DNA from 2 places in the Variovorax sp. P2_H12 genome. Region 1 is predicted to be linked to the other one. Evidence: riboswitches for the same ligand, from Rfam matches in the RefSeq annotation. Region 1 holds a riboswitch; the other holds the start of a gene.
The links. A riboswitch is a leader RNA that binds a small molecule or an ion and turns the genes downstream of it on or off. The one in region 1 is predicted to bind cobalamin.
Positions count from the first base shown of each region.

Region 2: it holds a riboswitch for cobalamin, as region 1 does, so the genes downstream of both, AC1DYK_RS18890 (bifunctional adenosylcobinamide kinase/adenosylcobinamide-phosphate guanylyltransferase) here and AC1DYK_RS32365 (TonB-dependent receptor) in region 1, are expected to answer to the same signal.

Region 1 covers NZ_JBFUFO010000060.1:22,157-25,554, forward strand. Annotated here, with positions in the region: gene AC1DYK_RS32365 (TonB-dependent receptor) at 1-1,769, opposite strand, end outside; cobalamin riboswitch at 1,895-2,156, opposite strand; gene AC1DYK_RS32370 (hypothetical protein) at 2,374-2,607, opposite strand; gene AC1DYK_RS32375 (IclR family transcriptional regulator) at 2,752-3,398, shown strand, end outside.
Region 2 covers NZ_JBFUFO010000024.1:102,118-105,515, reverse strand. Annotated here, with positions in the region: gene AC1DYK_RS18905 (sulfite exporter TauE/SafE family protein) at 1-810, opposite strand, end outside; gene AC1DYK_RS18900 (cell division protein ZapA) at 1,088-1,423, opposite strand; gene AC1DYK_RS18895 (DUF904 domain-containing protein) at 1,423-1,647, opposite strand; cobalamin riboswitch at 1,717-1,954, shown strand; gene AC1DYK_RS18890 (bifunctional adenosylcobinamide kinase/adenosylcobinamide-phosphate guanylyltransferase) at 2,036-3,398, shown strand, end outside.

The DNA of each region.
Region 1 (3,398 bases):
GGGTTGCTGAAATCGCGCGACAGCACATTGTCGAGTTCGATCCTGTAGGCCGCCAGCGTGTAGTCGAGGCGGCCCTCCAGCGCCGACTGCTTGAGGCCGAGCTCCAGCTGCTTGCCCGTCGAGAGGCTGAAGGCGGCGTTGGTCGCCGAGAGCAGCAGGAGGTTGCCCGTACCGACCGGCGCACTTGCGTTCGAGTACTGGGCATAGACCGAGGTGTCGGGGTCAATTGCGAAAACCACGCCCAGACGCGCCGATGTGGGCTTGTACCTCTGCGTGAACGATGCCCGGGCCCCGGTGTTGAGGTCCATGTTCTGGCGCTCCAGCTTCACGTAGTCCTGCCGCAGGCCGCCCACGAGGGTCCATCGGTCGCTGACCGACAGGGCATCTTCCATGAAGATCGAACCCGTGGGAATCCGTGCGTCGAAGATCGTGCGATTGCCGGCACCCGCGAACAGGGCGGGGTTCGCGGCAAAGACGCCGTAGCGTCCCGGGATGGTGGCGAACTCGCTCACTGAGAGCGCATTGTTGGCTGCGGTCGATCCGTTGGAGAAGTCGCGGTTGGAAGAAAAGTCGGTCTTCGTGTATTCAAGCCCCCCCACGAACCGGTTCTTCATTCCCCCGATCGGCGACGTGTTCGTGAGATCGAGCCGATCCGTCAGGATCTGGTGGTCGTGGGTGATGCCGACCAGGTCGCGCACGATGCGGCGCGGGGTGGCGAAGGCATAGGACTCCGCATTGCGCCACGTCCTGTCCGCCGTGTAGTAGGAAAGCTGGTTGCGCAGCTTCCATTCCGGCGCGATCTGCCAGCTGAGCTTGGCGCGCGTCCAGAGGCTGTCCGCACTCATCTCGGCATCGTCGAAGTTGTAGTTGCGAAACGCGATGCCGCGATCGACCACTCGCCCGCCGGCGTCGCTGACGATGTCCGTCGGCTGGAGCGCATAGGCGCGCGGCACCAGCGGCGTGCCCTGATAGGACAGCGCACTGTCCCTGGCGTAGTCCATCGACAGATCGAGCGTGAGCTCACGCGTCAATGCCGTGCTGAAGCCCATGGTGAGGTTGTCGTAGCGCTGCTTGTTGCGGTCGATGTACCCATCGGTCTGCTGATGGCTGTAGTCCAGTCGGAAAGCGCTGGCCTCGCCCACGTTGGCGCCCAGGCCGACGCCGGCCCTGGCCGTGCCGAAGCTTCCATAGGAAAGCATGGCCTCGGCCCCAGGGTTGTTGCGGTCGGGTCGCTTGGTCACGAAGTTGATGGCCGCGCCGATGGCGCCTTCACCGTAGAGCACCGAAGAGGGGCCCTTCAGGACTTCGATGCGCTCATAGTTCCAGGTGTCCTGGGTCCGGCTCACCATCGTCGGCACCGCAATGCGATCGCCGTCGAACAGATAGGTGATGAAGCCGCCGGTGAAGCCGCGCGTCGAGATCACCGATGGCGATCCGGGCGCTCCACCGGCAGTGATGCCCACGCCGCCGCGCAAGGCCTCCTCGAAAGTCCGTGCGCCACGCCGTTCCATGGTTTCCTGGCTGATCACCTCGACCGAAGCCGGCGTTTCCATGACGCTCAGGCCCAGCCTGCCGGCAACTTCGGTTGTTGCCTGAAGCGCCGGCGCCTGATCCTGCAGGGTGGCCGTCACCTCGACGGGTCGCAAGCTCACTTGCGCCAGCGCCGAGGTGCTGGCGAGCAGAGCGACAAGGCCCGGGATCGTGATGTGTTGGGTCGTGAAAGGACCTGAAACCCGGGTCCAGGCCCCGAGCTCGGCAGGCTTGCGCATATGCTGTTCCTCTAGCCCGCATTCCCGCTGGGCTGTTCAAAGAGACACACGCTGCAATTGCACGAGCCGATGCCAACCCGGCACGCAGGTGCCGAGCAGCCCGGACAAACGCACTCCCGCAGCGTCCGAAGGCGATTGCGAAGGCCGGTATCCGGGCTCGCGGGTTGCTGTCATGCGCTTGCGCACAACAACAGAAGCCTCGCCTTCCCACGCTCGACTCGAGCGCAGTGGCTGCGAACACCCGCAGGTGCTCACTCGAAACTTCTCTATCCGCTTACCGTTGCGGGGGCAGCGCAGGCATTGCGCGTCATCGACGCGCGCACCTGCTTCCCGTTTAACCTCCCAAACCATTTCCGGCATGGGGGGCACCTTCGAACCGTGGCGGAGATCGCTCCAGCAAGGAGCGATCTACCGTCGGGGCGGATTATAGGAAGCGCCGACGGGGCGCCGTCTCGATGCCGGCAATCAGCGCTCGCGCGGATCGGAATGACTTGAAGCCGTGCATCCGGTACAGATACTTCCACTGGCCAGCGACCCTGATGCAGGTTTCATCCATGCGTCCAACCTCGTCTTGGCGCCACAGAACCCAAACCGACATCGCTCCTCACGCTTCGGGATGCCTTTCGAAGAAGAAGCGGTCGGGCAGGATGGCCGGAGCGATGTAGTCGATGTCCTTGGCCGACACGCCGCAGGCGAGGAAGCCGTCGCGCCAATGCTGGACGACATTGACGAGTCGATCGATTTGCCCGCGCGCCTCTTCCGCCGACAAACCGAAACGCCCCGCCTGCGACAGGAGGTTGTAGATGCTGGCCGTGCGACCGTAGTCGCCGACGGTCAAGGCCAGGTCGCGCCTCTCCAGACTGACCACAGGTGCGGGCACGAGGTCGTAGGCCGGAGAGCGTGGCCGCCCCCTCGCGTCGAACGTGCATCCCTGATACGATTACGAAAAAGCCGAACTTGAGTTCCATTTTATCGAACAACCATGAGTATTCTCGGTAACGTCCAGCGCGTGCTTCTGCTTTTCGCGGAAGGCACCGACGACCTCAGCTTCACCGAGGCCGCCGCCCGCCTGGACCTGCCCAAGAGTTCTGCCTCGCACCTGCTCAACCAGATGACGCGCTACGGCCTGCTCGACCAGCACGCCAACAGCCGGCGCTATCGCCCGGGTGCACTGCTCGGCCGCGCGGCCCGCACGGCCTATGCCGCGACGCCGCTGGACGACGCCTGCCGCGAAACGCTGCTGCAGATCTCGTCCGAGAGCGGCCTGACCGCTTATCTCTCCGCGCTCAACGGCGCGGAGACGGTGGTGCTTCAACGCCTGAACGGCGACACGCCGGTGCAGGTGCTGTCTTCGCCCGGCTCGCGCCGCGCGGCGCCCGGAACCGCCATGGGCCGCGCCCTGCTCTCCCGATTGACGCCGGCCGAGATCGGCGCGCTCTATGGCACCGACACCGCAATGCCACTGCCGGCCACCGGGCAGTCGGGCCTGGCCGACGTCGGCGCGCTGATGCAGTGCCTGACACAGGTCCGGCATGTGCGGCACGCCATGGTCGTGGACAGCGCGATGCCCGGCATCGGCGCCATCGCTGCGGCGGTGCGCAATCCGCGCGACGGCGAACTGCGCGGCCT
Region 2 (3,398 bases), on a different contig from region 1:
GTGCAGCCCTTTCCAGAGCATGTAGGCCGCCAGCAGATAGAGGATGCTTGCGAACACGCGCTTGAGCTTGCCCACCGGGAGGCTGTGCGCGGCCCGGGCGCCGAACGGCGCCACCAGGAAGCTGCAGACCGCGATCACCGCCAGCGCCGGCAGCCAGATGTAGCCGAACGAGCCCGCCGGCAGGCCCTGCACCGATTGGCCGCTGGCCACGTAGCCGGCCACGTTGGCGACCGCGATCGGGAAGCCGAGCGCGGCGCTGGTGGCGACCGCGTTGTGGATCGCGACGTTGCACCAGGTCATGAAAGGCACGCTGATGAAGCCGCCGCCGGCGCCGACCAGGCCGGAGATGAAACCGATCGCGCCGCCGGCCCCGAGCTGGCCCGCGGTGCCCGGCATCTGGCGCGTCGGCTTGGGCTTCTTGTCGAGGAACATCTGCGTGGCCGAGAAGCCGACGAAGAGCGCGAAGAAGATCGCCAGCGCGGTGCCCTTGAGCAGGCTGAAGACGCCCAGGCTGCCGGCCAGGCTGCCGATCACGATGCCGGGGGCGAGCCGCTTGACGATGTCCCAGCGCACCGCGCCGCGCCGATGGTGGGCGCGCACGCTGGAGATCGAAGTGAAGATGATGGTCGCCATCGAGGTCGCGATCGCCATCTTGACCGCGAGATCGGCGGCGACGCCGCGCTGGCCGAGGATGATCGTGATGAACGGCACCATCAGCATGCCGCCGCCGATGCCGAGCAGGCCGGCGAGGAATCCGGTGCCAATGCCGAGCAGGGCGAGTTCGGCGATCAGCAGGGGTTCGATGGTCATTCGCAAGGATCCAGAAAAAAGCCACGGCGCCGATCGCGGGGCCGTGGCTGTCAGTGAGAGGTGTCTGCGAGTGTGAGCCGAACCCGCATCCTGAACCAGGGTTCAGGTGGGCGAGGTCAGCAAGGCTTCGGGTTCATCTGACGCGAGATGATCACACCTGCCAAGCGATATTCCAAGCCCTGCTCCGGAGAGCATTGGTACAAGGAAATATAGAGCCCAGCCTCGCACCGCAGACGATGCGTATTTTACGCCCTGCAGCCGCGGGCGCGCCGGATCTTCAGAGGAGATGTCCGTCGCCGGCCAGGGCCTGGTCCAGGCGCTGGATCAATTGCACGGCGCGGACCTCGTCTTCGGTGGCGTCCGCCGCGGGCGCTGGCGCAGGTACAGGTGCAGGCACCGGGGCCGGCGCCGCTTCGCGCTGCACCAGGTCGAAGGCCAGGTTGAGCGAGGCCAGCACCGCGATGCGGTCGCGGGCCTTGACCTTGCCGGCATCGCGGATCTTGCACATCGCACCGTCGACGCGCTCGACCGCGTCGCGCAATTGCGCCTCGCCGCCTTCGGGGCAGCCGAGCAGGTAGCTCTGGCCCATGATCTGGACTTCGATTTGTTTCATCAGGAAGAGCTGGCGTCTTGGGTGGGATCGACCGGGAGCTGATCGAGCAGGGCGTCGAGGCGCGTGCGCGCCGCGGCGAGCCGCGACTTGAGCGTGTCGCGTTCGCGCGTGAGCGCGTCGACCTGGTCCTGCAGCAACGCATTGGTGCGCTGTACTTCTTCGTGGCGCACGAGCAGGCGCTCGACGCGCTCGGCGATCTGGTCAATACGGCTCGATGCTGGCATGGAGGGCGATTGTAGGTTCCGCCGCCGGCGCGTTCGCGCCGGGTTGTTCCGGGCACATGCCGACAAACCCTACAATTCCGCTCGTTGGTGCTCGCGCCGCGGTTCACGCGTCGCAGTTCAACGGGAAGCAGGAGTCGAAGCCCCCCGGGGCCGAACCAACCTGCGCTGCCCCCGCAACGGTCAAGCAGTCGGCGCCCTCGGGCGCCGCCCTCGTCAATCAGCCACTGGGTGCCCTGAAACAGGTGCCCGGGAAGGCGACGAGGGTTGCACTGCCAGCCCGGATACCGGCCAACGAGGCGGCTGCCGCATGCGCGATGCATGCAGGCGGCCATGACGTCCAAGCGCTGGCGGGGAAGCCGGCGAAGGACTTTGACCTTTTGTCGCCCCCATGAAAACCTGCGCTTTTTTGAAGCCCGCCTCCCGGTGCGCCTTGCCGCGGCTGCGGCCCCGCGCCCATGCCATTTCGTCGGCCGTCGCGGCCTTGATTGCCGGTGCTGTCGGCGTCCCTACGCTGGCGTCGGCCCAGGAGGCGGCGCCCGCGCTGCCCGAGATGGTGGTCACCGCGACCCGGGTGCCGACCCGCGCCGACGAACTGGTGTCCGACACCGTGGTCATCGACCGGGAGCAGATCGAGCAGCAGGCGAGCCGCACCCTGCCCGAAATCCTGGCCCGGCTGGCCGGCGTGCAGATCTCGGCCAACGGCGGCGCCGGCAAAGCGAGCAGCGTGTACATCCGCGGCGCCGAGCCGCGCCATACGATCCTGCTGATCGACGGCGTCCGCTACGGCTCCGCCACGCTCGGCACGCCGGTGTGGGACAACATCCCGGTCGAGATGATCGACCGGATCGAGGTGGTCAAGGGGCCGGCCTCGGCGCTCTACGGCAGCGACGGCGTCGGCGGCGTGGTGCAGATCTTCACGCGCAGGGCGAGCCCGGGTCAACCGGTGTTCGCCCCGCACGCCTCGACCACGATCGGCAGCGAGAGCTACAAGCAGATCACCGGCGGCTTCAGCGGCGCCGCGGGGGCCGCGACCTATTCGCTTGACGTCGCGCGCACGCTCAACGCGAAGTTCTCGTCGACCAACCCCAAGGTGCAGTTCGGCAACTTCAATCCGGACGACGACCCCTTCAACCAGACCGCGGTCAATGCGTCATTCGGCTACCAGCTCAACCCGGACTGGAAATTCGACGCCGCCATGCTCTACGCCGACGGGCTGAACCGCTTCGACGACGGCCCGAACCGCGACACGCGCGGCACCCTGCGCACCCAGACCGGCTACGTCGGCGTCCGCGGCCTCGTGATGTCGAACTGGACCACCCAGCTGCGTTATTCGCGCAGCGAGGACTACACGCGCGCGATCGTGGCCGCGCCTTTCAACCTGCCGGGCCTGTTCGAGACCGTCCAGGACCAGTACCTCTGGCAGAACGATATCGTGACACCGATCGGCACCGTGGTCGCCGGGCTCGAGCGCCGCGAACAGGACGTGAGGAGCGACACCCGCTACACCGTGACCGACCGCGCCATCGATTCGGGCTTCGTCGGCCTCAACGGCAATTCGGGCGCCCACAGCTGGCAACTCGACGCGCGGCACGACAGCAATTCGCAGTTCGGCGACAGCAACACCTGGTTCGCCGGCTATGCCTACCGCATCACGCCGAACTGGCGCGTCAACGTGTCGCAGGGCACCAGCTTCACGGCGCCCTCGTTCAACCAGCTCTACTACTCGGGCTTCGGCAATCCGGCGCTGCAGC